Regions from separate parts of the Sphingopyxis sp. C-1 genome, predicted to be linked through region 3. Evidence: riboswitches for the same ligand, from Rfam matches in the RefSeq annotation. Region 3 holds a riboswitch; each other region holds the start of a gene.
What was found. A riboswitch is a leader RNA that binds a small molecule or an ion and turns the genes downstream of it on or off. The one in region 3 is predicted to bind cobalamin.
Positions count from the first base shown of each region.

Region 1: it holds a riboswitch for cobalamin, as region 3 does, so the genes downstream of both, SC1_RS05720 (TonB-dependent siderophore receptor) here and SC1_RS00350 (TonB-dependent siderophore receptor) in region 3, are expected to answer to the same signal.
Region 2: it holds a riboswitch for cobalamin, as region 3 does, so the genes downstream of both, metE (5-methyltetrahydropteroyltriglutamate--homocysteine S-methyltransferase) here and SC1_RS00350 (TonB-dependent siderophore receptor) in region 3, are expected to answer to the same signal.

Region 1 is NZ_BBRO01000001.1:1,246,805-1,256,516, forward strand. Features, by position in the region: gene SC1_RS05690 (family 20 glycosylhydrolase) at 1-1,233, shown strand, start outside; gene SC1_RS05695 (hypothetical protein) at 1,230-1,955, opposite strand; gene SC1_RS05700 (ABC transporter ATP-binding protein) at 1,919-2,692, opposite strand; gene SC1_RS05705 (iron ABC transporter permease) at 2,686-3,687, opposite strand; gene SC1_RS05710 (ABC transporter substrate-binding protein) at 3,684-4,538, opposite strand; gene cobO (cob(I)yrinic acid a,c-diamide adenosyltransferase) at 4,620-5,228, opposite strand; gene SC1_RS05720 (TonB-dependent siderophore receptor) at 5,228-7,090, opposite strand; cobalamin riboswitch at 7,267-7,489, opposite strand; gene SC1_RS05725 (acetyl-CoA C-acyltransferase) at 7,540-8,694, opposite strand; gene SC1_RS05730 (acetyl-CoA acetyltransferase) at 8,699-9,712, opposite strand, start outside.
Region 2 is NZ_BBRO01000001.1:218,942-228,653, forward strand. Features, by position in the region: gene SC1_RS22330 (ribosomal protein L7/L12) at 1-25, opposite strand, end outside; gene acnA (aconitate hydratase AcnA) at 41-2,713, opposite strand; gene SC1_RS00910 (acyl-CoA thioesterase) at 2,956-3,333, opposite strand; gene metE (5-methyltetrahydropteroyltriglutamate--homocysteine S-methyltransferase) at 3,350-5,653, opposite strand; cobalamin riboswitch at 5,770-5,988, opposite strand; gene SC1_RS21430 (Flp family type IVb pilin) at 6,045-6,215, opposite strand; gene SC1_RS21720 (hypothetical protein) at 6,243-6,440, opposite strand; gene SC1_RS00920 (RidA family protein) at 6,469-6,909, shown strand; gene SC1_RS00925 (GGDEF domain-containing protein) at 6,919-8,106, opposite strand; gene SC1_RS00930 (LacI family DNA-binding transcriptional regulator) at 8,208-9,218, opposite strand; gene SC1_RS00935 (DUF2891 domain-containing protein) at 9,270-9,712, opposite strand, start outside.
Region 3 is NZ_BBRO01000001.1:96,955-106,666, forward strand. Features, by position in the region: gene SC1_RS00310 (cobyric acid synthase) at 1-686, opposite strand, end outside; gene cbiB (adenosylcobinamide-phosphate synthase CbiB) at 674-1,612, opposite strand; gene SC1_RS00320 (threonine-phosphate decarboxylase) at 1,605-2,573, opposite strand; gene SC1_RS00325 (adenosylcobinamide-GDP ribazoletransferase) at 2,570-3,289, opposite strand; gene SC1_RS00330 (histidine phosphatase family protein) at 3,286-3,855, opposite strand; gene cobT (nicotinate-nucleotide--dimethylbenzimidazole phosphoribosyltransferase) at 3,852-4,868, opposite strand; gene SC1_RS00340 (DUF1636 domain-containing protein) at 4,865-5,272, opposite strand; gene SC1_RS00345 (hypothetical protein) at 5,272-5,814, opposite strand; gene SC1_RS00350 (TonB-dependent siderophore receptor) at 5,814-7,772, opposite strand; cobalamin riboswitch at 7,914-8,098, opposite strand; gene SC1_RS00355 (S41 family peptidase) at 8,151-9,605, opposite strand; gene SC1_RS00360 (RlmE family RNA methyltransferase) at 9,639-9,712, opposite strand, start outside.

The sequences.
Region 1 (9,712 bases), 1.1 Mb from region 3:
TCGATCGATATGCCCGGCCATTCGCGCGCCGCGATCAGGGCGATGGAAGCGCGCCATGCGCGTCTCGCTGCGGAAGGAAAGAAGGTGGAGGCCGGGGAGTACCGGCTTGTCGACCCCGCCGACACGACCGAATATCGCAGCATCCAGAATTACAGCGACAACACACTGAACGTCTGCCTTCCTGCAACCTACCACTTCGTCGATACCGTGGTCGACGCGCTTGCAGATATGCACAGGCAAGCCGGCGTGCCGCTCAAGACCTTCCACCTCGGTGCCGACGAAACCGCGGGAGCCTGGGTGAAATCGCCGGTATGCAAGGCGATGATCGCCGAAAATGGCGGCGATGCGGGTAAGCTTACCCCGCGTTTCATCGAGCGAGTGAGCAAAAGCCTTGCCGCACGGGGACTAAAAGTCGGTGGCTGGAGTGACGGCATGGGGCACACTGAGACCGCCGCGATGCCCCAAAAGGTGCAAACGAATATCTGGGGCGTGCTGCACGCGGGTGCGATCCGCGAGGCGCATGACCAGATGAACCGCGGCTGGGACGCGGTGCTGTCGATCCCCGACCTTGGCTATTTCGACATGCCGTACGCGCCGCATCCCGAAGAGGGTGGTTACAATTGGGCGTCGCGCGGCGTGGATCCGTATCAGGTCTTCGGCTTCATGCCCGACAATCTTCCCGCCAACGCGGCGACGATCCGCAACATCCAGGCAGAGGGTAAGGCGATCGAGGACAAGCCTGTGCTGCAACCCGGGCACCGCGTCGCGGGGCTGCAGGCGCAATTGTGGAGCGAGACGATCCGTACCGACGCGCAGGTCGACTATATGCTCTTCCCGCGCTTGCTCGCGCTGGCCGAACGCGCGTGGAGCCCCGCGCCGTGGACTCCGGCGTATCAGGCCGGCGTCAGCTATGAATGGGGCGACAAGCGCGTTGACGCCGCGAAGCTGAAGGCGGGCTGGGGGGACTTTGGGGGGCGGGTGGCGAGGCAATGGCCTATGCTGGAGCGTATGGGGGTGGCCTATCGCGTCGCCCCGCCGGGCGCGCGCATCGTGAATGGCAGGCTGGAGGCGAACAGCATGTTCCCCGGAACAGCCATCGAATATCGCATCGAAGGCGGCGCTTGGACGCGCTATTCGGGGCCGGTGGCCGTTAGCGGTGCGGCCGATCTGCGCAGCCGATCCGCCGATGGCAAGCGCGCCAGCCGCATCGTCCGCGTCGAGCCCGCCCGCTAGGCGGCCTTCATCCAGACGACGAGCGCGAAGCGCGTCGCGCGCGCTGAAAGCGTGCGGTGCGGCGTAAAACGGTCAAGGAACAGGGCTGTTCCCGCCGGGCATTCGGGCCGCACGCGCGGCAATCCGGCGAGCCGCCATTCGGGGATTTCGAACCCTTCATTGCCCTCGCTGGCCAACGGCGCCGGCTGACGCCCCGACACGACCTCCAGCCCTCCGCTTGCGGGCCCCGCATCGCTGAGCGGAATCCATGCGGTAACTAGGACCTTGCCGCATCCGGTGCCGTCGTCGCGCGCGACGTCGCTGTGCCAGGCGTGGCGGTGTTCGGGAAAGCAGGCGATGCTGGCGCGCACGCGCACGATCTTTCCGGCCAGCGCGCGGCCGCTCAATTCTTCGGCAGCGCCGATCAGTCGCGGATCATTCGCCAGTTCCTGCAGCCGCGCGCCGCGATGCGCATCGGTGCAGACGGCGACCCGCAGCAAGTTGGCGACGCTGCGTTCCTTTGCATAGACTTGGTCGATCCGCTCGCTCAGCGGTGCCCCGGGACAGCTCTGCTCGAAGGGCAGGTAGAGCGCCCGCGATACGCGGTCGATATGGTCGGCGATGTCGTCCGCCGCGGCGCGGATCTGTTCGGCATCGAACAGCGGCAATGCCGCATAGCCTTTTTCGGCGAACTGCGTCGCGGCGTTCACCGTGCGCGCCCGAACAGCGTGATCGTCGGCCATTCGCCGCCGGTCTCGACTGCCGCGTCAATTCCGTAGACCGCGCGCAGCCGCTCGGCGGTCAGGACGTCGGCAGGCGTGCCATCGGCGACGATCCGCCCTTCGTCGATCAGCATCAGCCGGTCGCAATATCGCGCCGCAAGCGTCAGGTCGTGCAGCACCGCTATGACGAGCCCGCCGCCCACCGCCTCGGCGCGTAGCATATCCATCACGTCGATCTGATGCCCGGGGTCGAGGCTGGCGAGCGGTTCGTCGGCGATCAGCGCCGGCGCCTCGACCGCCAGCGCCCGTGCGAACAGTACGCGCGCGCGTTCGCCGCCCGACAGCTCGGTCGCGATCCGATCGCGAAGTTCCAGTACGTCGGCGCGCGCCATCGCGCGTTCGATCGCGGCTGTATCGGCATCGGAAATCCGCGACATCGGCGCCAGGTGCGGCAGGCGCCCAAGCCCGACAAGGCGCTCGACGGTCAGCGGCCAATGCAAGGTTTGCCCCTGCGGCACATAAGCGATGCGCCGCGCAAGGTCGCCGCGCGGCATCGCCGCCACATCGACGCCGTCGATCTCGGCGCGCCCGCTGGCCGGCACCAGCGCCAGCATCGCGCGCGCCAGCGTCGATTTGCCCGCGCCATTGGGGCCGACGATGCCGGTCAGCGTGCCCAGGCTGAAGGCCGCAGTGACGCCGTGCACGACGGTCCGCCGCCCAAGCGTGACACCGATCTCGTTCAGCGTGATGCTCACCATATCCGTCGCTCCCGCATCAGGTGGAGCAGGAAGATCGGCACGCCCAGAAAGGCGGTGACGACCCCCAGCTTCAGCTCGTTCGTCGTCGGAATGATCCGCACGCCAAGGTCGGCAAGCGTCAGCAGCGCCGCGCCACCGATCGCCGAGGGCAGCAGGATAGCCGACGGGCTGCGGTCGGTCAGCGGACGGATCAGATGCGGCACGATCAGCCCGACGAAACCGATCGCCCCCGACACCGCGACCGCGCCGCCAACGCCGATCGCGGTACCGATCAGCAGCCGCAGCCGGGTACGGCGAAGGTCGGTGCCAAGCGCCTGGGCGGCATCCTCGCCCAGTGTCAGCGCATCCAGCGCGCGGCCGTTCCACAGCAGCATCGCGCCGCCGATCGCGATGCACGGCAGCGCGATCCACACATGATCGAACGACCGGTTTTCCAGGCTGCCGAGCAGCCAGGTCATGATTTCCATCGCCGCGAACGGATTGGGCGACAGGTTAAGTGCGAGACTGGTCCCGGCGATCGCGAGCGTGCCGACGGCGATCCCCGCGAGGATCAGGGTCAGCGGGCTTTCGGCTTTGCCCGACAGGACGAAGAGAAGGACCAGCGAGAGGAGCGCGCCGCCGGTCGCGAGCAAGGGCAACATCACCGGATGCAGCTCGGCTATCCCGAAATAGAGCGCCGCGACGCCGCCGAGCGCAGCGGCGTTGGAGGTGCCGAGCACCGATGGTTCGGCGAGCGGATTGCGCAGATAACCCTGCAACGCCGCACCCGCGAGCCCGAGTATCGCGCCGACGCCAAGCGCGAGGATCGTGCGCGGCAGGCGAAGGTCGAAGAGGATGACCGATGCCACCCGGTCGCCGTCGCCCGTCGCAGCAGCGATCAGCCGCGCGACCGACAGATCGACCGCGCCGAAAAGCAGCGATCCGGTCCCGGCGACGAGCGTAAGCAAGAGCAGCACCGCGATCAGTGACCAGCGGGGCAGGGCAAAGCGGTTCATGATCGGTCCCCGTCGATGCGCGCGATCTGCGCGGTCATGCTGCGTGCCGCCTGTGTGTAGGCAGGGCTGCCGCACACGGTCCACGCCTGCGGAATGCTGATGCGCGGAATATCCTTGATTGCCGGATGGTGCAGCATTTCGCTTCCCTGGTCGGTCACCACGTCGGTCGCGCTTTCGACGATCAGGAAATCGGGTTTCGCCGCGACCATTTCCTCAAGGCTCAATTGCGACAGCGGCGGCTTCCCGAGCTTGCCGGCGAGGTTGACCAGACCGACACGCCCCATCAGTTCGTCGATGAGCGTCCCCGTTCCGGTCATATAGCCGCGCCGCTGATAATAGGCGGCAACGCGGCCCTTGCCTGGCTTGGGCAGCCCGGCCAGCTCGGCCTGCATCCGCGCGATCAGCGCGCTGCCCCGTTCGGGATGGCCGACAGCCGCCGCCGTCTCGCGGATCGAGGTGTAGATTTCACCCAGCGTGTTGGCGGTCGCGAGGTCGAGCAACGGATAATCCTGCCGCGGCAATGCGCGGAGCGCCGCGCTGCGGCTTGCGGGCATGCCGACGATCAGGTCGGGCTCGATCGCCAATATCTGCTCGGCCGAATTGCTGAGCAGCGGAATGCCCCTGGCCTTGGACGCCTCGCCCGACATTTCGATATCGGTCGCGTTTTTCGTCAGCCCTGCGATCTGTGCCCGGTCCGCGAGCGCGAGCACGAGCTGGTCGGCGCAGAGATTGATCGAAACGATGCGCTGCGGGATGGCGGGCGCCTTGGCGCGCGGGGCGGGGGAGGCGGCCCAAAGCAGCCCGGCGCCGCCGATAAGGGCAGCGAAGACAAAGGGAGCGCGCGAGGGCATCACATCGGAAAGCCTATCGTCATTGTTTCGCTCCGCTCGCAATGACGGAAAAACGCCGGAAAAGTGCGAATTCCCGACGCATCAGAACTCGATCCCTTTCTGCGCCTTCACATTCTGCTCGCGGAACGGGTGCTTTACCTGCGCCATTTCAGTGACGAGGTCGGCGGCGTCGATCAGTTCCTGCGGCGCATTGCGCCCGGTGATGATCACATGGGTCATATGCGGTTTCGCACCCAGCGCCTCCAGCACCTCATCCACCGGCAGATAATCATAGCGCAGCACGATGTTGAGTTCGTCGGCGATCACCATGGCATAGGAGGGGTCGGCGATCATGCGCTTGACCTCCTCCCACGCTTCGCGCGCGACCGCGATGTCACGCGTTCGGTCCTGCGTGTCCCAGGTAAAGCCTTCGCCCATTGGCTTGAATTCGATCAGGTCGGGAAAGCGATCGAACACCGCTTTCTCGCCCGTCGTCATCGCGCCCTTCACAAATTGCACGACCCCGACTTTCATGTCGTGCCCAATCGCGCGGATCGCCATGCCGAGCGCGGCTGACGTCTTGCCCTTGCCGGGGCCGGTGTGGACGATCACCAGCCCCTTTTCGACCGTCTTTGCCGCGACCTTCTTGTTCTGCGCCGCCTGGATCTTCTTCATCTTCGCCGCATGTTCGGCGTCGGTGCGGGCTTTCATCAGAAGCGCGCCCGTACGCCGCCATAGGCGGCGCGCCCATAGACGCCATAGCCCGAGGCGGTCGCATAATCGGCGTCGAACAGATTATCGACGCGGCCGTAAACCTCGAAATTCCGGCCGACGGGCAGCGATGCGCGGATGCCCGCGAGCGCATAGCCATCGAGCCGCACAGCGTTCGCGGCATCGTCGAAGCTGTCGCCGACCATGGTCAGCGTCGCGCCGGTCGACAGGCCGAACGACCAGTCATAGTCGGCCGACAGGCTGACCGCGTGCGCGGCTCGACGTGGCAGGCGGTTGCCGTCGAACGCCGGGCGTCCCGACCGGTCGCGGGCATCGATATAGCTGTACGACGCGGTGACGTTCAGCGCGTCGACCGGCCGCAGCGCGAGCGTCGCTTCGACACCCTTGGCGCGCGTGCGATCGATATTGCCATAGGTGAAGGTGGCGTTGTCATAGTTGATCTGGTTGGTCGTGTTGCGCAGAAAGGCGGTCAGCGAAATCTGCGCGCGCCCCTCGGCAAGGCTCTGATCGATCCCGAAATCATAGCTTTTCGACCGTTCGGGGCGCAACGCGCTGTTGCCGCTGAAGCTGTCGTAAAGCTGATAGAGCGACGGCGCCTTGAAGCCTTCGCCATAGCTCAGCCGGAAACTCGTCGCGCCGTCGTTGGGCGAATAATTCGCGTTGGCGCCCAGCGTCGTCGCGCCCCCGAACTGGCTATGGTCGTCGTGGCGGATGCCGCCCGTTACCGACAGGCCCGTGAAGGGCTGGACGATCCCCAGCGCATAGACGCTGTCGATGTTGGCGCGCTGGCTGTCGGTCGATCCGAAGCCGAAGAAATCATAATCGGGGCGCTCATGCTCATATCCGAAGATCAGCTTGGCCTGATCCACCGGCGTCACGACACCCTGATATTCGAAGCGGAGATTGGTGCCCGAATAGCCATAATCGGGGGCTGTCCCGCGGACGAAATAATAGTCGCGATCGTTGCGCAGCCAGGTCACCGCCGCACGGCTGGTGAAGCGGCCGCCGAACAGGCCGAGGTTCAGCCCTGCATAGCCGACATATTGGTCGAGCTTCGCGACGTCGGGGCTGTCGGCGGGGGCGCCGAAGAAGCTGTCATAATCGAGGTCCGAGTTGATGTAATAGCCGCGCAGGTCGAGACTCAGCGCATCGCTGAACGCGATCTTCAGCCGCGCATTTCCTGCAAAATTCTTGTATCCGTCCTTTTCGGTGCCGACCCCGGCCGACGAGATACCGTCGGTGCGAAAATAGGCGCCGCCAATTCCGCCCGAAATTGCGCCCGCGGTGCCCGACACGTCGGCTTTGGCGTTGAGCGTGTCGCTATATCCATATTCGGCCGAGGCGCCCGCGGCAAAGCCATCGGCCGGGGTCGCGGTCGTCAGGCTGACGACGCCGCCGATTGCCTGGCTGCCATGGACCACCGAGTTCGAACCGCGCAGTATCTCGATCCGGCTGATGTTGCCGGTGAGCAGGTGGCCGAAATCATAGGCATCGCCGATGCCGCTGGGATCATTCACTTTCACGCCGTCGATCAGGACCAAAGTCTGCGTCGTTTCGGCGCCGCGCAGCGATATGCCGGCGACCGAGCCGGTGCTGCCGGTCCGGCTGAATCTAACCCCGGGTGTTGTGGCGAGCAGGTCGACGACATCGACCGTCTGGCGCTTTTCGATCGTGGCGGCATCGATGATCGTGATCGCCTGACCGACTTCGTCGCGCGGTTGCTCGATACCCGACGCCGTCACGACAATCTCGTCGCCGGGGCGCTCGCTCTCGGCGGTTTCGGCAAGCGCGGGCGTTGCCGCCGTCAAAGCCAACAGGGAAATGGTCGTGAATTTCAACATGGGAAGCCCCCGAACGCCGACAACGAAGGCGGAGCCTGCCGATACGCGGGGCGCGATCGACCGGCGCTGGCGTCGCAAGTGGCGTAAAGCCTGCGGCCCCGGCACCGAAGCGGCTCCAGCCGCTTGGTCGTCGCTCGACGGAAACCTCCGTGCCGCGGCCTTTCCCTGGGCCTTGGCATTGAGCGACCCACGCCGGCAGGTCTCCTGGCTCGCGGGTCAGGGCTTGATGCACGCCTTCCCAGGTTGACCCCAGTGGCTGTCCGGATCGAAATCCGAACGGTGCATCGCGCTCGCCGCTTACAGTTGCAGGGACAGCCTCGGCTTCGGGGGTTCAGGACGAACCCCGTTACCGCGTTCCCATTTTAAGCCCTTTCGGGCACCGGCGCGATCATGCGCAGGGCAAGCCCTGCACGCGCCGCCCATAGCGCAGCCGCGCTTTTTCGCAATGCCTATTGCCGCTCGACGATCATCGCGGCGCCGACGCCCATCGCGCCGGTCAGCACGACCAGCCCGTATCGGCCGCCGCATGCATCGAGCGCATCGAGCAGCGTCGAGGTGAGGATCGCACCGCTCGCGCCCATCGGATGCCCCTTCGCCAGATGCCCGCCGCTGACATTGACGCGCGCCGGGTCAGGGTCGCGGTCGCGCAGGAATTTGGCGATCGTGACGGCAAAGGCCTCCATGAATTCGATGCGGTCGATGTCGCAAAGCGCCAGCCCCGCACGCGTCAGCACACTGTCCATCGCGGCAAAACCCGCGGTCAGCGACGCGGCCGGATCGCCGCCGCTTTCGGCAAAGGCGATCACGCGCGCACGCGGCGCGGGGCCGAGCCCTTCGCCGCCGACGAGCGCGAGCCCCGCGCCGTCGCAGATCGGCGGCGCGTGCGCCATGCCGTGCAGCGGTTCGAAGGTCGCGCCTTTGAGCGCGCCTGCATAATGTTGCTGCAGTTCGCCAAAGGCCGGCGATGCGGCGGCAAGCGATTCGGCCGTCGTTTGCGGCCGGATACATTCCTCGCCCGTCAGCGGCCCGGTCGCGATGCGCGATTTTTGCAGCGCTATGTCCTGTTCCGTCGCGGCCGCCTTTTGCTGCGAGGCGAGGGCGACGGCGTCGAGATCGGTGCGGGTCAGGCCTTCGGCATTGGCGAGGCGGTCGGCCGCGAGCACCGGGGGCACGAAGCGCGCGCGGGGCGGCAGCTCGTCATTGGTGTAGAAAGCCGCGCGGTCGCCGAGGAATGGCGCGCCGCTCATCGACTCGACCCCGCCCGCAAGGATGTGCGAGGCTTCGCCGCTCGCGACCTTGGCGACCGCCTGGCCGATCGCCGACAGGCCTGATGCGCAATAATTGTTGATGCTGTGCGCCGCGACCGTGTCGGGCAGTCCCGCATGCAGTTTCGCCAGCATTGCGATATGCCCGCCCTGCGCGCCGCTCTGCGTGACGCAGCCGAGCAGCAACGCATCGGGGGATGCTGCGACGTCGCCGCAGCGTTCGGCCAACGCCGCGGCCTGCTGGCGGACCAGTTCCTGCGGGCTCAGCCCCGCGAGCCCGCCGTCGGGTCGCGCCTTGCCGCGCGGGGTGCGAACCGCGTCGTACAGATAGACGTTCAACGCGTCAGACGCCGACGACGAAGCTGACCGCGGTGGTCGCGCTCCCGCCGACGTTGAAGGTCGCGAAGTTGCGCGCGCCCTCGACCTGATAATCGCCCGCATTGCCGGTCACTTGCCGCCAGCTATCGAGCAGCATGCGAACCCCAGTCGCGCCCACGGGATGACCCAGACCGATCAGCCCGCCCGACGGATTGACCGGCAGCTTGCCGCCGAGCGCGATCGTGCCATCCTCGATCGCGCGCCAGCTTTCACCCGGCGGCGTGATACCGAAATGATCGATCGCCATATATTCGGTGATCGAGAAGCAATCATGCACCTCGACCCCGTCGCACGCATAGACGTCGGGCATCTCGGCGCGACGCAGCGCGTCCATCATCGCCTTGCGAACGCTCGGGAAGACATAGGGCTCGCCGCGGCTACCCGCGACCTTGGTCGAGTAGAGCAGCGGTGCAGTTGAATGACCCCAGCCCTTGATCCGTGGCAGGCTGTCGACCGAGATACCGCGCCGTTTCGCATAAGCCTCCGCGACCTCGCGCGATGCGAGGAAAATCGCCGCAGCGCCATCGGTGACCTGCCCGCAATCGGACTTGCGCAAGCTGCCCTCGATCAGCGGATTGACCTCGTCATTTTCGCCGAGATGATCGTCGGTGACCGCCCAGCCGCGCGTCTGCGAATTCGGGTTCTTCTTGGCATTGGCGAAATTATTCGCCGAAATGCCGCGCAGATGCGCGCGGTCGAGCCCGAAGCGCTCGTCATATTCTTCGGCGACGCGCGCGAACATATACGGCCACAGATAGCGCGCTTCCTGCGCCTCGCGGCCCGCCCATGCGGCGGCGCCCAGATATTCGGCGGCGCGCTGGCCGGGGACGTTGCGCATCAATTCGATGCCGAGCACGAGCGCGAGGCCGTAACGCTCGGCCTCGATCTCCGCCGCCGCGGCAAGGATCGCGATGCTGCCCGAGGCGCAGGCGGCTTCGTGGCGCGACGCGGGGACGCCCGCGAGGTCGGGATGGACATG
Region 2 (9,712 bases), 120 kb from region 3:
GGGCGAAGAGAAGAAGTCCGCTCATCGCCCCCGTGTATCATCAGGCCGCGAGCTTGCGCAGCACATAGTGCAGGATGCCGCCGTTCATATAATATTCGACCTCATTCGCCGTATCGATGCGGCAGAGCGTATCGAAGCTGAACGTCGACCCATCGGGGCGGGTGACGTTCACCGTGACCGTCTGGCGCGGCTTCAGGTCCGCGACGCCGGTGATGGTGAACTGGTCGTCGCCGGTCAGGCCCAGCGTCTCGCGGCTCTGGCCTTCGAGGAACTGCAGCGGCAGCACGCCCATGCCGACGAGGTTCGAACGGTGGATACGCTCGAAGCTTTCGACGATCACGGTGCGGACGCCGAGCAGGTTGGTGCCCTTTGCCGCCCAGTCGCGCGACGAGCCGGTGCCATATTCCTTGCCCGCGATAACGACGAGCGGGGTGCCGTCGGCCTTGTGACGCATCGCGGCGTCGTAGATCGGCATGACCTCCGAACCGTAGCGCGACATGCCGCCCTCGATGCCGGGGACCATTTCGTTTTTGATGCGGATGTTGGCGAAGGTGCCGCGCATCATAACGTCGTGGTGGCCGCGGCGGGCGCCGTAGCTGTTGAAGTCGGCCTTGCTAACCTGATGTTCCATAAGCCATTTTCCGGCCGGCGAGTCCGCCTTGATGCTGCCGGCAGGGCTGATGTGGTCGGTCGTGATGCTGTCGCCGAGGATCGCAAGCGGCTTGGCGTTCACGATATCCGACACCGGCGCCGGGGTCATCGTCATGCCCTCGAAATACGGCGGGTTGGCGACATAGGTCGAGCCCGCGCGCCACTGATATGTGTCCGAACCCTCGACCTCGATCTTCTGCCAATGCTCGTCGCCCTTGTAGACATGGGCATAGCGCGCCTCGAACATGTCGCGGTCGACCGCGCCCGCCACCGCCTCGGCAACTTCCAGATTGGTCGGCCAGATGTCGGCGAGGAATACGTCGTTACCCGACTGGTCCTGCCCGATCGGGGTGGTGGTGAAATCCTCGATCACCGTGCCCTTGAGCGCGTAAGCGACGACGAGCGGCGGCGAGGCGAGGAAGTTCGCGCGAACGTCGGGCGACACGCGGCCTTCGAAGTTGCGGTTGCCCGAAATCACCGCCGCGGCGACGAGGCCATTTTCGTTGATCGCCTTTGAAATCGGTTCAGCCAGCGGCCCCGAGTTGCCGATGCATGTCGTGCAGCCATAGCCGACGAGGTTGAAGCCGATATTGTCGAGATGCTTCTGCAGCCCGGCCTTGACCAGATAGTCGGTGACGACCTGCGACCCCGGGGCGAGCGAGGTTTTGACCCACGGCTTGGGCTTCAGCCCAAGCGCGTCGGCTTTCTTCGCGACCAGACCCGCGGCGACCAGCACGCCGGGGTTCGAGGTGTTGGTGCAACTCGTGATCGCGGCGATGGTGACGTCGCCGTCGCCAATGTCGAAATCCTTGCCCTCGACCGGAACGCGCGTCTGCGCCTTTTTATAGGTGTTCGCCATGTCGGCGTTGAACACATCGTCGACGTCGGGAAGCGAAACGCGGTCCTGCGGACGCTTCGGACCGGCAAGCGACGGCACGACGGTGGCAAGGTCGAGTTCGAGCGTGTCGGTGAACACGGGGTCCGCGGCACCCTCGACGATCCACAGGCCCTGTGCCTTGGCATAGGCTTCGACCAGCGCGATATTCTCGTCGCTGCGGCCGGTCAGGCGCATATAGTCGAGCGTCTTGTCGTCGACGCCGAAGAAGCCGCACGTCGCGCCATATTCGGGCGCCATATTAGCGAGCGTCGCGCGGTCGGCGAGCGACAGCGACGCGAGGCCGGGGCCGAAATATTCGACGAAACGGCCGACGACGCCCTTGGCCCGCAGCATCTGCGTCGCAGTGAGCACGAGGTCGGTCGCGGTGACGCCTTCCTTGAGCTTGCCGGTGAATTTGAAGCCGACGACTTCGGGGATGAGCATCGACACGGGCTGGCCAAGCATCGCGGCCTCAGCCTCGATCCCGCCGACGCCCCAGCCGAGCACGCCGAGGCCGTTGATCATCGTCGTATGGCTGTCGGTGCCGACGCAGGTGTCGGGATAAGCGACCGTCGTGCCGTCGGCGTCCTGGCTCGACCACACCGCCTGCGCGATATGCTCCAGATTGACCTGGTGGCAAATGCCAGTGCCCGGGGGCACCGCCTTGAAATTGTCGAGCGACTTCGAGCCCCATTTCAGGAAGTCATAGCGTTCACCGTTGCGATAATATTCGATCTCGACATTCTGTTCGAACGCCTTGGGATGACCGAATTCGTCGACCATGACCGAGTGGTCGATGACAAGGTGGACGGGGACGAGCGGGTTGATCTTGGTCGTGTCGCCGCCAAGCTTTGCGATCGCATCGCGCATCGCGGCAAGATCGACGACGCAGGGAACGCCGGTGAAATCCTGAAGCAGCACGCGCGCGGGGCGATACTGGATCTCGCGGTTCGAATGCGGGTCCTTTTGCCAGTCGACCAGCGCCTGCACGTCATCCTTTGACACGGTGAACCCGCCATCCTCGAAGCGGAGGAGGTTTTCGAGCAGTACCTTCATCGAGAAGGGCAGGCGCGAAACGTCGCCGAGCTTGGCCGCAGCCTTGTCGAGCGAATAATAAGCATAGCTTTTTCCGCCGACGTCGAGCGTCGAACGGGTTCCCAGCGTGTCGTGGCCGGTGGTGGTCATAGGATTGCAGTCCCCATGTTGGCGCGGCGGGGAATGACGGCCGATGCCCGTTCGGGAGAGCGGAGCTAAGCGGAGTCGCACGCGCAGGTTTATGTCCGCGCCGCCTTACGCCGAGGGTGGGGAAATGCAAGGGGGTGGGGGGAAGATTTGGCTCACGCGAAGGCGCGAAGACGCAAAGGAAAACCGCCGCGTTTCTACGCTCGTCACCCCGGATCAAGCCCGGGGTGACGAGGAAGGGGGGCTTAGCCGGATAGCGCCCGCACCGCCCTTGGTCGGCGGTCCGGGCCGACCGCGACGAAGATGAAGACCGCTTGCGTGACCTTGTGCGCCTCCTCGGCATGGCGGTCGCGAGCCCAGGCTTCGACCTCGACATGCATCGAGGTGCGGCCGACTTTTACAAGGCGGCCAAAGACCGAAACCTCGTCCCCAACGAAGACGGGACGGTGGAAGGACATGCCCTCCACCGAGATCGTCACCGCGCGGCCGCGCGCGTGGAGCGACGCGACCGACGAGGCGGCAAGGTCCATCTGGGCCATCAGCCAGCCACCGAAAATGTCGCCATAGACATTGGCGTTGGCGGGCATGGCAGTGACGCGGACGGCGGGCTGGCCCGCTGGCATGGCCTGATGCGCGGCATCACTTGGCAAGATAGGCCTCCTTCACCAGCGCGCGGGCGCGCATCGATTTGGCCGCGGCGACCATCGCGACCAGCGCGGGGCGCACCTCGTCCCACTTGCGCGTCTTGAGCCCGCAGTCGGGGTTCACCCAAATCTGCGCGGGCGGGACGTGCTTGGCGGCGAGCGTGAGCAGATCGGTCATCTCGCGCTCCGCCGGGATGCGGGGGCTGTGGATGTCATAGACGCCGGGGCCGACCTCGTTGGGATAGGCGTAGGAGGCGAAGGCGTCGAGCAACTCCATCTGTGAGCGTGCGGTCTCGATCGAGATGACGTCGGCGTCCATCGCGCCGATCGCGCGGATGATGTCGTTGAACTCCGAATAGCACATATGCGTGTGAATCTGCGTGTCGTCGCGCACGCCGGACGATGCGATGCGGAAGCTTTCGACCGCCCAGTCGAGGTAATGCTGCCATTCGCTGCGACGGAGGGGGAGGCCTTCGCGCAGCGCCGCCTCGTCGATCTGGATGATCGCGGCGCCGGCAGCCTCGAGGTCCTGTACCTCGTCGCGGATCGCGAGCGCGATCTGGCGGCAGCTTGTCGCGCGCGGCTGATCGTCGCGGACGAAGGACCAGTTCAGGATGGTGACGGGGCCTGTGAGCATGCCCTTCATCGGCAAGTCGGTCTGGTCCTGCGCAAAGCGCCACCAGTCGACGGTCATCGCCCGCGGGCGCGAGACGTCGCCATAGAGGATCGGTGGGCGGACGCAGCGCGAGCCATAGCTTTGCACCCAGCCGGCGCGGGTGAAGGCGAAGCCCGCGAGCTGCTCGCCGAAATATTGCACCATGTCGTTACGCTCGAACTCGCCGTGGACGAGGACGTCGAGGCCGACCTCCTCCTGCCATTTCACCGCGGCGCGCGTTTCGACGCGGAGATATTGGGCGTAAGCGGCGTCGTCGATATCGCCCTTGACGTGCGCGGCGCGCGCCTTGCGGACCTCTGCGGTCTGCGGGAAGCTGCCGATCGTCGTGGTGGGGTAGGCGGGGAGGTTCAGCCGGACCTGCTGCGCTTCGCGGCGGACGGCGAAGGGGGAGGTCCGGTGGGTGGCGCCGGCGTCGAGGGCGGCGAGGCGCTGCGCCACCTGCGCGTCGTGGATCTTGGGCGAGGTCCGGCGTGCGACCGCGGCGATGCGCGAGGCGGAGAAGGCGGCGAAGCTTGCGTCCTCGCCTTCGTTCAGCGCCTTGGCCAGCGCGGCGAGTTCCTCCACCTTCTGCGCGGCGAACGCCAGCCACTGGGCGATTTCGGGATCGAGGCCGGTTTCGAGCGCGAGGTCGACGGGGACGTGGAGGAGCGAGCATGAGGGCGCGAGGATGACGTCGCGCCTGGCCGCAAGTTCCTTGAGGCGCCAATAGAGGTCGGGGAGGTTGGCGCGCCAGATGTTGCGGCCGTCGATGACGCCGAGCGAGAGGAGGACATGCGGCTGGAGCTTCGCCAGCGCGGGGGCGAGCTGATCCGGCGCGCGGACGAGATCGAGGTGCAGGCCGTGGACGGGAAGGTCCGCGACGAGATCGAGATTGTCGCCGAGGCCGCCGAAGTAAGTGGTGAGCATCAGCTTGGGCCCGCGCGTCGCGAGCCGGGCGTAGGCGCGCTCGAAGGCGGTGCGCTGGTCGCCCGTCAGGTCGAGGACGAGGCAGGGCTCATCGATCTGGACCCAGTCGGCACCAAGCGCGGCGAGGCGAGCGAGAATCTCTGCATAGGTGTCGAGGAGCTGGGGCAGCAGGGCGAGCGGCTCGACCGCCTTGCCCTTGGCGAGCATCAGATAGCTGACGGGGCCGAGCAGGACGGGGCGCGTCGCATGGCCGAGCGCCTTGGCTTCCGCAAACTCGTCAAAGATCTTGGTCGAGGCGATGCGGAAGGTCTGGCCGGCGGTGAGTTCGGGGACGAGGAAATGATAGTTGGTGTCGAACCATTTGGTCATTTCCATCGCGGTCGTATCGCCGCCGCAGCAGGCGTTCTGCGCGCCGCGCGCCATCGCGAAATAGAGGTCAGGGTCGACGGTGTCGGCTGCCCAGTCGTAGCGCGGAGGGATAGCACCCACGAGCGCCGAGGTATCGAGCACATGGTCATAGAGCGAGAAGTCGTTCGAGGGCAGGATGTCGGCGCCGAGCGCTTTTTGCCGCGTCCAGTGGAGCGCGCGCAGCCCCGCGGCGGCGGTTTGCAGGTCGGTGAGGGAGGATTTCCCGGCCCAATAGCTTTCGAGCGCGAATTTGAGTTCACGGCGGAGGCCGATGCGGGGGAAGCCGAGAGTGGCGACGCTGACAGTCATTCTTCAAGCACCTTGCAAGGAGCAAGGCGCCGGGCAGACGCGAACGCACAGGATTCCACGCCCGCGAAGCAAGGTCGGGCGCAGCCATGCATGCGGCCTGACCGGACACCCCGCCGGAGGACGTTATCTGACGAGGCAGGTCTCCTGGCTCGCGGGTCAATGCTGCGGTCTGGCCTTCCCGGTTCCTTGCCGAACCAGTGACACGTAACGACCGCCGCTCGCCGCTTACAGTTGCGGGGGCAGCGCCGGAATTGCCCCTTTGCGAGGCGCACCGGCTTCCCGTCTTAGCTTCGCGGCGCATGACGACGCGAAGAACCTCGACAGCTTTCAGGATAGAGGCCGCTCAGTGATTGTCAACAGACATATAAAGAATTCTTTATATGATGTAGGATTATCGGTTCAGCGCCTCGTCGATCGTCGTGAAGATAGATTCGAGACTGAGCCCGAGCATCTGGAAGGCGATGATGCACGCGAGCGAGATCAGCGCGGCGATCAGCCCATATTTGATCGCGGTCGCGCCGCGTTCGTCGCAGAGGAGGTTCGATGGTCGTCGGGTCCGCATGTTTCTGTTCCCTTGTCTCTGTTCCGTTCATGGTCCCGCGCGGGGAATAGCTTGGCGGGACTGCGGCTTTTCCTGCGGAAGAGGATTAATGGCCTGATAAGCGAAGAAAATCATGGTCGGTCTGTAGGGGGCCGGTTCGTGGCCGGTGACGAAGGGCTGGCCTTCGCGACCGTCCGCTGTCAGGTTCGCGGGCGTGGTTGGATCGAGACGGGGGATGCGGATCATGCGAGGGGCGATGCCAAGGATGGTGGGAATGGCGCTGGTGGCGGGGCTGTGCGCCGGGTCGGCGGGCGCGCGCGAGGCGGGATCGGTGCTGATGCCCGAAAATGCGGAAGCGCGCGCGTTTCAGGAGGCGGTGGGCTATGCCGATGCGGTGATCGCCGGCGACACCATCTATCTGTCGGGGGTGGTCGCGGCGCCAGCGAAGGGCGAGAGCGATCTGGCGCCTGGGTATGAGCGCGCTTTCAAACATATCGCCGCGACGCTGGCGCGCGCGGGCGCGAGCTGGGACGATGTCGTCGACATCACGACCTTTCACACCGACCTTGCCGCGCATATCGACGGCTTTGCGGCGGTGAAGAACAATTATGTCAAGGCGCCCTTTCCGGCGTGGACCGCGATCGGCGTGTCGCGACTGTACGAACCGACCGCGGTCGTCGAGATCAAGGTGGTGGCGGTGCGGCGCGCGAAATAGCGCGGCGGCTCAGCCGCCATTCGCGGTAAGGCGCACGGGCTTCGGCGTATAGGAGCGCACGCGGTTGCGGCCGGTGCGCTTGGCTTCGTAGAGCGCCTGATCGGCCTCGTGCATCAGTGCGGCGAGGTTGGTGCCACCGCCGGGCGTCCCGACTGCGATGCCGAAGCTCGCGGTCGGGCAGAGGCTGGCGGGGATGCGGTCGGCGCAGGCGGCCTGAAGGCCGGTGCGCACCGCTTCGGCGAGCTGGCGCGCCGACTCGATCCCCGCGCCGGGGACGAGCAGCGCGAACTCCTCTCCGCCGATGCGGCCCGCGACCATAGCTGCGGGGCCGATCAGCCGGACATGCGCGCCGAAAGCGGCGATGATCGCGTCACCGACCGCGTGACCGTGATTGTCGTTGATGCGCTTGAAATGATCGAGGTCCGCGACGAGCAGCGCGACGGGGCGCGCTTCGTCCTGGCAGCGACGAAGCGCGGTTTCGGCCTGCGCCTCGAACCCGCGGCGGTTGAGCAGGCCCGAAAGATTGTCATAGTCGGCCTGACGGCGCAGCTCGGCGATCTGGTCGATCGCAACCGCGACCATCAGGCTGATCGCCGCGACGATCGACACCATCGCCTGCGTGAACTGGACGGTGGTCCAATAGATTGACTGCTGGAAGCCGACATAATTGTCGAAACCGCCGCGTAGCGAAAGCAGGACGACGGGTCGGACGATGAGGTTGAGCGCCGAAAAGGCGGCGACCCAGAACAGCACGCGGTCGATCAGGTGGCGCTTTTCGACCGGCCAGAGCGCGATGACGACCATGGTCGCGATGATACCCGCGCCGGTGCTGATCGTCAGGATGCGCGCGGCGATGCTCGGTCGGCCGAGAAGGAACCAGACGAAGATGGTGGTGGAGACGGCCGCGGTGATGCCCATCGCGCGCCAGGGGACGGGGAGGTCGTAGCGTTTGATGATCGCGGCGGCGAAGAGCATGCCGGTCGCGAGGAAGCCGACATTCGCGGGTAGGCGCTGCAGTTCCATCGGCAACACCGGGCCGACGTCCTGGATCAGGAAGGCGAGGGCCGAAGCCGTATAGGCGGCGGCGGCATAAGCGACGTAGCGCTCGCGGCGGTTGAGCCACAGCAGGAAAAAGGCGGTGGCGAACAGGAAGCCGATGCCCGGGTTGAGCAGCGAGATGAAAAATTGTCCGTTCACACTACCGCTTTCTGCCCCCGCCCCGATGGGTAGCAGAGACACGGATAACGAAGCGTTACTTTTCGGGGAGTTAAGTCACGGTAACCCGGTGCGGACAGGGCTCAGGCGGTGCCGCGCACGACGAGATGGACGGGGATGCGCGTGCCGCTGCGCGTATGCTCGTCGTCCTCGAGCGCCATCGCGACGAGCGCCTCGCCCGCGGCATCGAGGTCGGGCTCCAGCGTGGTGAGCGCGGGGTCGGCGAGCGTACCGGCGCGGATGCCGTCGAAGCCGATCAGCGCGACATCCTGCGGAACGCGGCGCCCCGCATCCTTGAGCCCCTGCAGCACGCCGAGCGCGAGCATGTCGGACGCGGCGAAGATCGCGTCGGTTTCGGGGTGCGCCTCCAGCAGCGCCTGCACCGCGGCTACGCCCTGCGCGTGGCGGTCGGCGGCGGCCGGCGGCTCGGCGACGATGGGGGTGAGGCCGTGCGTGCCAAGCGCGGCGGTAAAGCCGTCGCGGCGTTCGTCGAACTGGCGCTGCGGCGATTGCTGCGGCCCGACGAAGGCGATGTGGCGGCGGCCGTCGCGTACGAAATGTTCGGCGGCGAGTTGGCCGCCGATGTCGTTTTCGCTGCGCATCCAGTGGAAGGGACTGCCCGGGCTGCCCCAGCAGACGAAGTCGAGGCCGGAGGCCTGCGCCTCGGCGAAATATTTCCACGCTTCTCGGTTGCTGGTCGTGCCGATGACGATCATCGCGTCGGCGAGCCCCGAGGCGACGAAATCGGCGCGGAAATTGTCGGCATTTTCCTGAAAGGAAACGAGCAGGTTGAACCCGCGCGCCGAGGTGGCGGCCGCGATGCTGCCCAGAAGCGCGAAATAGAATGGATTGATCGCGCTGCGGTCCTCGCCGGGGCGGCAGATGGTAACGAGCGCGATCGTCTCGCTGCTCTTGAGCCGCAGCGACGAGGCGTGACGGTCGACGACATAACCCAGCTCGCGCGCCGCGGCCGAGACGCGCGCGCGTGTCTCGGCATTGACGCCCGGGCTGTTGCGGAGAGCGCGTGACACCGTCGATTGGGAAACCCCGGCGCGTTCGGCGACGTCGAACGAGGTCGGGCGCAGCGTCTTCATTGGCAGTCCTTCATCCCTTTGCGCCGTCCTTCGCCGCGAGGGCGGGGCTTGTCAATCGGCGAGGCCGTCGAGCGCCAGCAAAGCAAAGCTCGCGAGCCAATGTTCGCCCATATAGTCGCCGGTGACATGCGGGAGCGCGGCGGCGAGGTGGCGCTGCGCCGCGGCTTCGGCGACGGGGCTGACGGGATGGTCGGCGCCGAGCCCGGCGGCGATCGCGCGCCAGCTCCACGCGCGGCTGAGATTGAGGCCGTCGAGATGCGCGATCTTGCCGTCGCTGCGGTCGGAGACGGTGGCGGGCATGAAAAGCGTCGCGGGCTGCTCGGCGGTGGCGCGAGGGAGGAAGGCGTCGAACCATGGCGTGAAATCTTCGCATAGGACAACGGCCATCAGATGCGCTTCGGTGAGCGCGGAGGAGAGGAATTCGTCACCGCCGGGTTCCCATGCCTGACAGTCGCGATCATCGGCGAACCAGCCGCGCGCGCGGGCGTCGATGA
Region 3 (9,712 bases):
GCGGCGGCGAGCCAGGGGATGACGCCGAAACCCGCCCAGCCGCTCCGCCGCTCGATCTCGCGATAGCCATCGTCGAACAGCGCGGGATCGCCGCGAAACTTGTTGATCAGGAAGCCGCGGATCATCGCGGCATCGTCGGGCTCGATCACCGCGCGCGTTCCGACGATCGAGGCGATCACGCCGCCGCGGTCGATATCGCCGATCAGCACCACAGGAACGTCGGCGGCGCGCGCGAAGCCCATGTTCGCGATATCGCCCCGCCTCAGATTGATCTCGGCGGGCGATCCCGCACCCTCGACGATGACGATATCGCATTGGCCACGCAGGCGATGATAGCTTTCGAGCACTTCGGCCATCAGCGCGCCGCGCGCTTCGCGGAAATTGCCGCTGCCCAGCGTCCCGCGCACGCGTCCGTGGACGATCAGTTGCGAAGTGCGGTCGGCCTGCGGCTTCAACAACACCGGGTTCATGTCGCTGTGGGGGGCGACGCGGCACGCGATGGCTTGCAGCGCCTGTGCGCGCCCGATTTCGCCGCCGTCGGTGGTAACCGCGGCATTGTTCGACATATTCTGCGGCTTGAACGGCCGGACGGTGAGGCCGCGATTGACGAGCGCGCGGCAGAGGGCTGCGACAAGCACCGACTTGCCGACATCCGACCCGGTACCCTGCAGCATCAGCGCAGCCATGCCGCGCCTCCCGCAAGCATCCAGAGGAACAGGCAGGCGCGCAGATAAATGGCGAGCGCGCGGTCGATCTCTTCGCCGCCTGCGCCTTTTGCTCCATCGCCGATCCATGCTTTGTCGTGCATGACCCCGTCATAGGCGATCGGCCCCGCGAGCCGAAGCCCCAGCGCGCCTGCCATTGCCGCCTCGGGCCAACCGGCGTTCGGCGAGGCATGATTGCGGGCATCACGCCACAAGATGCGCCAACCGCCACCGCCCCCGAGGCACAGGAGCAGCCCTGACAGCCGCGCTGGAATCCAGTTGAGGAGGTCGTCGAACCGCGCGGCCGCCCAGCCGAAGGCGTGCCAGCGTTCCTCGCGGTGGCCGATCAGGCTGTCCGCGGTGTTCACCGCCTTATACGCCCACACGCCCGGCAGGCCGAGGAGGAGCAGCCAGAAGAGCGGCGCAGCGATGCCGTCGCCAAAACTTTCCGCGAGGCTCTCGATTGCCGCACGCGCGACGCCGGCCTTGTCGAGCGCGGCGGTATCGCGACCGACGATCAGGCCGACGGCGTCGCGCGCGCCGGCAAGGTCACCGGCATCGATCCGTTCGCCGACCGCGCGGACATGGTCGAACAGGCTGCGCTGCGCGAGCGCGGGCCAGGCGAGGATGGCGACGCCGATCCAGCCCCAGTCGCCAAACATGCGAAGCAGCCATTGCTGGGCCGCCCAGCCAATGCCGCCCGCGACAAGCAACAGCAGGGCGAGCGTCACCACGCCGAGCATCCGCCGCGCGGCGGAGCTGCTTTCCGGGCGATTCCAGTGGGCCTCGCATCGGTCGATGATGCGCGCGAACAGCCCGACCGGATGGCCGATACGGCGATAGAGCGCGCCCGGCCAGCCGAACGCGGCGTCGAGTGCGAGCGCGGTGAGCGCGACCGGATCAGCCATCGGCCAGAGCGGCTTCGAGCCGGGTGAGCGCGCTTGCGTCGGCGGGCAGGCCGATCCGCAGCCAGCGCGGCCGGTCGGAAAAGGGGCGGGTCAGGATCGCGCACCGCGCCAGCCGCTGGAACAGCGCGTGCGCATTCTCGGCCTCGATCAGACGAAAGAGCGGGCAGGCGCCGACGGGCTGAAACCCGTGTTGTGCCAGCATCGCGTCAAGCGCTGCTGCCTCTTCTGGCAGGCGCTGCCGCGCCGCCGCGATCCAATCGGCATCGGCATAGGCGGCGGTGCCAATCGCGATCGCCGCCGCCGATAGCGGCCATGCGCCCAGCCGATCGCGCAGTGCCGCGACGATGGCTTGCGGTGCGACCACAAAGCCGAGCCGCACCCCCGCGAGCCCGAAGAATTTGCCGAACGAGCGAAAGACGATCAACTTTTCCGCGTCATCGACCGACCGCGCGACGTTGACCAATGGATCGACGTCGGCAAAGGCCTCGTCGACCAGCAGCCAGCCGTTCCGACCGTCGAGCAACGCGCGTACCCGGTCGGCGTCTATCGTACGTCCATCGGGGTTATTGGGATTGGCGAGGATCAGGTTGCCGGCCGAATTTTGCGCCGCCGTGCCGTCGATTGCCATACTGCCCGCGATCATGTCGCCATGGGTACGATAGCCTGGGGCGACATGCTGCGCGGGGCCGCCGATCAGCGACCCGACCAGCCGCAGCCCGATTTCAGTGCCCGGCACCGCGCAGATATGCTGTGCGGCCACTCCGAAATAACTGGCGGCGACCGCTTCCAGCCGTGCCAGCGCGGGCGGGTCGGGCAGCCGCTGCCAGTCGAATGTCATTTCGGCGGCGCCGGGCCATGGTCGTGGGTTGATTCCGGTCGACAGATCGATCCAGTCGCCGTCGCCGAAATGGCGTTTGGCGGTTTCAAGGCCGCCGCCGTGCCATGTCCACGCGCCGGTCATGCGACGTGCGCCAGCAGTAGCGCGGCGGCTAGGAGCGTGCTTTCGCCGATCTCGATCCCGGCGCCATGGCCATCGCCCGAAATGCCGCCGATCCTGCGTATCAGCCACCATCCCCAAAGCAGGAAAACGAGCGGCGCGGTCAACAGCGAGGGTGATATCCACACGGCAGCAACGAAAGCCAGGCTCCAGATCAGGAAATCCACCGGGCGCACCGCATCGCGAAAGCGCGACCCCAGTCCGGCGTGCAGGTCGGGCAGCGCGCGCGACCAGATGAGCGGTCCGATCCGCGCCGCGAACGGAACCAGCGCGATCGCGGCCAATGCGCCGTGGTCGAGCAGCGCGTGAAGCAGCACCAGCTTGGCAATCAGTTGCAGCGCAATGGCGACGACCGCGAAACTGCCGACATGCGGGTCGCCGAGCACCGCGATCAACCGCGCGCGATCCTTGTGCGCCGCGCCGCTCGCATCGGCGATGTCGCCGAGCCCGTCGAGATGCAGCGCGCCAGTGACCGCGACCCAGACGATCAGCGCAGCGAGCGCGCCCGTCCACGGATCGATCCGCGCCCCCGCCCATCCGGCGCCCGCGACAAACGCCCCGACGATCAGCCCGACCGCAGGAAACCAGCGCATCGACGCCGCGAACTCGTCGCTCGACACGGAAATACGGGGTGTCGGCAGCCGCGTCAGAAACTGGATCGCGACGATCAGCCCTTTCATGGGTAGAGCCCCGCGATCTGCGCGCTCGTGGGCTCGCCCGGCCAGACGCGCAGCGAAAGCAGCGCCGCATAAGACAGCTCGAACGCCCAAAGCTGGCGCTGATCAAACCCGCACAGACTATGCAACGCGGCGCGCATCGATCCGCCATGCGCAACGACCAAAGTCGGGACGGGCGCAAGATCGGCGATCGCCGCCGACACTCGCGCGATCAATGCCGACCAGCGTTCTCCCCCCGGCGGCGGATGCCCATCGGGATCGTTCCAGAAGCGGCCGAGCGCATCGGTATCGACCTCGCGCGCCGCCTTGCCGTCCCACTCGCCGAAATCGAGTTCGCGCCAGCGTGCATCGACCGTCAGCGGCAAGCCCACGACCTCGGCGATCGCGGCCCCCGCATCGCGGCTGCGGCGCAGGTCCGACGCGACAAGCCGTTCGATGCCAAGGTCGGAAGCCTGCGCGACACACGCGGCGATGCCTTCGGCGGTCGATGCGCCATCGGTGCGTCCCATCAGCAGGCCCGCCTGTTCGGGCGCACCGTGGCGCAGCAGATGGAGCGCGAAGGTCGTCACAGCGACGCCGAAACCGCCGCTTCGGCAAAGGTGGCCATCTGGTCGTGAGCGGCGAGTGCGCTGCGGATGATATTCGCCGCCACCGCCGCGCCGCTGCCCTCGCCCAGCCGCATGTCGAGCGTCAGTAGCGGATCGAGGTCGAGCAGGCTGAGCAGGCGCTTGTGCCCCGGCTCGGCTGAGCAATGCCCCGCGATGCAATGCGCGGTAATCGCGGGATTCTCGGCGGCAAGCGGCGCAATCGCCGACGAACAGATAAAGCCGTCGAGCAGCACCGGTATGCCAAGCTGCCGCGCACGCAGCACCGCACCCGCAATCGCCGCAGTCTCGCGCCCGCCGACGCGCCGCAGCGTCTCGAACGCCGAGCGCGGCGCGGCGGCGTGACAGGCGAGCGCACGGTCGATCACCTCGACCTTGCGCGCGACGCCATGGCCGTCGACGCCGGTGCCCGGACCGACCCAACCGCCGACGCTGCCCGCGAAGCTGCGCGCGCACAGCGCCGCCGCGGCGGTCGAATTGCCGATGCCCATCTCGCCGAGAACCAGCAGGTCGAGGTCGGCGTCGACCACGGCGGCCCCGCGGTTCAGCGCGTCGAGGCAATCGGTTTCGCTCATTGCGGCTTCTATGGTGAAGTCGGCGGTCGGCCGGTCGAGGTCGAGCGCGACGACGGTCAATTCGAGGCCCGCTGCTTCGGACAGGGCGTTGATCGCCGCGCCGCCGCTTGCGAAATTGGCCACCATCTGCGCGGTTACGCCCGGCGGAAAGGCGCTGACGCCGTGGACCGTTACGCCATGGTTCCCTGCGAAGATCGCGGCGCGCGCGCTGGCGATTCGCGGACGCGCCTTGCCCTGCCAGCCGGCGAAGAAGATCGCGAGTTCCTCGAGCCGCCCGAGCGATCCGGCGGGTTTGGTGAGTTCGCCCTGCCGCACGCGGGCGTCGCTCGCCGCGTCGGCGTCCGGGTCACGCAGGTCGGTGAGTGCGGCCTCGAAAGCCTGAACAGAAGCAAAGCTGGTCATTCGGCGACAAATCCTGGCGGCGGGGTACGGGTGATGAAATGGCCTTTGACGCCTTCGGGCCACAGCGAAAAGGGGACGCCGCCATGCTCGCTAGCGGCATAATGAACCGCATAATCGAGGATCGCACGGGCAGATTCCGCATCGCCCTGAAACCGCCCGAGGACATAGCCGACCTTGTCGGGCGCGCGCAGATGGACGGTGCAATGATCCTGGCACGCGAACAGGCACGCCATTTCCTGCACGGCGATGCCGGCATAGCGCGGCTCGTCCTGCTTGAGACGCCGGAGCGCCTCGACGAGCCGCGCGCCACCGCGCATGCCTGTCGCGTCATCCCGGGACTCGCGGCTGTGGCGGCAGGTGTTGCACACCACCACCGCCGGGCCGGGATCGACGCGCGTCAGCATTATGCCGCCGCAGGGTGCGGAGGCGCCGGAACCCCCACCGCGACCAGCGCGCGATAGAGGGCATAGAGCCCGATCAGGATCGCGCCATTGCGCACGAACTGTTCGGCGAGCAGGTCGGGCGCCATTGCGGTGTGCAGCCCGCCAAGGACAAGCGCCCAGCAAAGAATGATCGCCTTGAACGCGGTGAACCCCGCCGCATAGGCGAGGCTGAGCCGCGCCGCGACCGAGCGATATTCCAGCGCCTGTAACGCCGCATAGCTTGCAAGCGCCGACCCGACCGCCGCCGTGCCCAGCCCGGCGCCCCACGCCAAGGTGCTTCCGTCGCGCGGATAGCCGAGCAGGAAGAAGCCGACGAGCTGGCTGACCGCCCACGCCATGACCATCAGCGCCAGCCCGTCGCGGCGGCGCAGATGCACCGCCGCGAGCGCCGCGAGCGACGGAAAGGGAGTGGCGCAACCGAGCGCCAGCGTCGTTATGCTGCTCGCGGCGGTGAGCAACGACACCCACAGCGTCGATGCGCTCCGGTCCGACAGCGCCGCCATCAGAAGCGTCCCCTGATGCCGGCGTAGATGCTGCGGCCGAGCGAGCCATAGCGGAACGCCGTCATATATTGCTCGTCGAAGACATTTTCAGCGCGCGCGAACAACTTCACATTGTCGGCAAGCGCATATTCGGCGCGCAGGTCGACGAGCGTATAATCGTCGAGCCGCTGTGCATTGCTTGCATTGTCATAGCTCTTGCCCGACCAGCGCACCGCCGCGCCAAGCTCGAGCCCGAAGTCGAAGCCATAGCTGGCCGATGCGTTCGCCGTCTGACGCGGGCGGCGCGGCAGCCATTTACCGAAATTTGCGGTGCCCACCGACCGGTCCTCGGCAACGATCCAGCTATAATTGCCGTCGAGCTTCAGCCCGCCGAGCGTCAGCGCAGCAGTGGCTTCGACGCCATGCGCTTCGCTGCGCGCAACGTTCGAATAATATCCGAAACGCCGCGTCGTCGGATCACCAGGCACGAAGCACATCGGGTTGGTCGTTGTTGACGAACAGCTATTATAGATGATCTGATTCTTCGTTCTGCGGTCGAACCAGGCCCCGCCGACGACCAGCTTCTGATCGAACAGATGCTGCTCGATGCCGGCTTCCCAGCCACGCGCCTCTTCGGGGTCGAGCGCGACATTCCCATACTCGCTGAACTGCTGATAGAGCGACGGCGCCTTGAACCCTTCGCCATAGCTTGCGCGCAGCACGGTGCCGGTCGAGAGCCGCCAAACCCCGCCAGCGGCGAACAACGTCTGGCCGCCAAAGCTGTCGTGATCGTCGTAGCGGACGCCGCCGTTGAGCGTCAGCCCGTCGAGCGGTTCGACGCTGAGCTGGCCGTAGACGCTCGTCAATTCGGCCTTGCCGCGCGCAAAAGCCGGGACCGGCGTCGCGAGCGAGGCGGCGGGCGATCGGCTGCGGAAATCCGACCGTTCATTCTCGACTCCGAAGATCGCACTGATGCGGTCGGTGAAATCGAAACTGCCCTGATATTCCCAGCGCTTGTTCTTGCCGTCGGCCTCAAAGCTTTGCGGCCGCGCGCGGTCGGGGTTGAAATTGTCGCGGTTGGTATCGGTGTAGGCGTAAGCAACGCGGTTGCGGAATCGCCCGCCGATAAGGTCGAAATTGAGCCCCGCGTAACCGACGAACTCCTTGTTCAGCCCATAATCATTGCTGTCGACATTGAAGCCGTCGAATTCGACCCGGCCGCTCGAATAATAGCCGCGCACCTCGGCGCTGACATTGTCGGCGAGCGCGAGTTCGGCGCGGCCGGAGAGATTGGTGTTGCGATAGCCATCGCGCTCGACACCGCCGAACGCCTTGGCATGCGAAGAGATCCCGTCGGTCGTGAAGCGCTGGCCGCCGATGCGCCAGCTCAAGGGACCGGTGCGCCCGCCGACCGCGGCGCGCGCACTCACGGTCTGTCGCGATCCTGCTTCCAGGTCGAAGCTGCCTTCGAGTTCCTTCTCGGGCGAAGCCGTCACGACGTTGACGACGCCGCCGATCGCCTGGCTGCCCCACAGGATCGACTGCGGCCCGCGGAGCACTTCGATCCGCGAAATATCGCCAGCGAGCAGATTGGTGAAATTGAAGCCGCCGCCGGTCGACGACGGATCGTTGAGCTTCACCCCGTCGATCACGACGACACTATGGTCGGATTCGGCGCCGCGGATGCGCAGCGAGGTGGACGTGCCATAACCGCCGTTGCGCGAGATGCTGATCCCCGGCGTGCGGAGCAGCAGTTCGGTAACGCCGATATCTTGCGCGCGGTCGATTGCCGCCTTGTCGAGCACGGCGACCGAAGCGGGTATCTCGTCCAGCGTCAGCGGTGCACGCGTCGCGGTGACGATGATGCTGTCGCCGTCGGCGGCGACGGCATGCGCGGTGGACGCGTCTTCGGCGGAGGCGGCGGACGACGCCGCGACGGCGGCAAGGCAGATCGAACTTCGGAAAACAAATTTCAACATTGGGTACCCCATCGACAAGGCCGCCCATGCGCACGGTCGATGCGGTTGTCCTTGGGACGCACGACATCGCCCGCGCCCATGCGCAGCCAGCTTTGTCGTCATGCGGGTTCACCCCCGTCCGCCCGGCACACCCTGTCCGCGCGAAAGACGACGGCGACGGGCAGGTCTCCTGGCTTGCGGGTCAGCGCCGGTCGGCCGCCTTCTCGGAACCGGGGTCCCAATGGCGCGTGGCCGATGGCTCGCCGCGTACAGTTGCAGGGGCAGCCGGGGTTTTCCCGTTCCCTCTTAGTCCCCGTCGCCGGGGAACCTGTCGCTTGCCGCCGCCGTTAGCCGCATTTCCGGGCCGTGGTCAATTGCTGCGATGCAGCAGGCTCGCGATCAGAAGAGTCCGGGCAATTCACGCTGTGCCGCGCTCGGCCGGTCGGGGCTCAGCATTTCGGGCTCGGCCATGATCGCGGCGCTGCGGCGCTGCGCCGCCGCGCCGGCGCTCGCGTCGGCGATGCGCGCTGTACAGGCGGTGCCCGACAGAAAGCCTATGGCGGCGCGGATCGACGCCTCGCGCGGGTCGCCGAGCGGGACACTCAGATCGTCGTTCGCGGCGCAACTGTTGGCGATCTTGGGCGCGAGCCCGTCATAATAGTCGCTCTGTCCGGTGGCGTTACCCGTTGCAAAGGCGACGACGCGCATGCGGTCGTCGCATTCGGCCTTGTCGAGCGCGATCTGGCCGACGGGCTTGCCATAGGTGTTGCTGCCGACGAGCGTCATATTGGTGCCGAGCCAGGGCAGCATCGAATTGATCACCAGCTCGCTCGCCGATGCCGTCGACCCAGAACCGATGAAGGCGATGCGCGTCGGCGCGATCGACTGGCTCACCGGGGTAAAGCGATGCTCGTCATTCTCCGCCGATTTGCTGGAACGAAAACGGGTTTGCGAGAAAATCTGTCCGGCGCGCCCCGCGCCCATCAGGTCGCCCATCAGATTGGCGGTCGAAACGAGTCCGCCGCCGTTATAGCGGAAATCGACGATGATGTCGGTCACGCCGCGTGCGCGAAAATCGGCAAAGGCCGCCTTTAGCTGGTCGTCCGCGGACGAGATAAAGGTGCGCAGGTTGATATAGCCGTAGCTGCGACCGCCCTCGGTGATGATCTTTGCACCATAGCGGTCGGAAACCGGGTCGAGCGAATAGTCGGCTTTCGTCACGGTGACATCGCGCGTGCCGCTGGCGTCGGTGATGCGCAGCACGCGGCTGACCCCGGGGTCGTTGGGGCCTAGCGCATCGGTCAGCCCCGCGGTGCCTTCGGCGTTCACGATGCTGGCGACGGTACGCAGATTGGCGTTGGTCGTGCCGATGGCGACGATCGCCGCCCCACGGTCGATCCCGGCGGCAAAGGCGGGAGCGCCTTCATAGGCTTCGGCAATGGCAATGCGCTGGTTCACCGCGTCATAGGCCAGGCGAATGCCGAAACCGGCGCTCGATCCGCTGGCGTAGAAGGCATTCTCCTCGGCGATCGAGGTGATGTAGGTGAAGAAGCGGTCCTTGTTCAGCGCGCGCGCGGGCGCGACGAGCGCGTCGATATAGGATTGGACATTGCTGTAACTCGCCGCGCTGACGCTCGCGACGTCGCTCGGGAACAGATACCATTCATCGATCACCGCCTTGGCAAAGGCCTGACGCGATGCAAGCCCGCAAGTGGGAGTCGGCGTGGGAGTCGGGGTCGGCGGGACCGTCACGGGGCCGCCGCTGCCCAGGCTTCCGTCGCCCCCGCCGCCGCACGATGCAAGCATCAGCGCGGCTAGTGTCACAGCCGCGATCGACCGTGCCGATTTGCTCATCGAAACTCTCCCCCGGTTCGACTCATTGTCCGATTATTCCGTGTCCGCGTTGCTGCTCCGGCCCTTAAAGCCCTGCGCGATGACATAAAGCTCGGGCGACCCCTTGC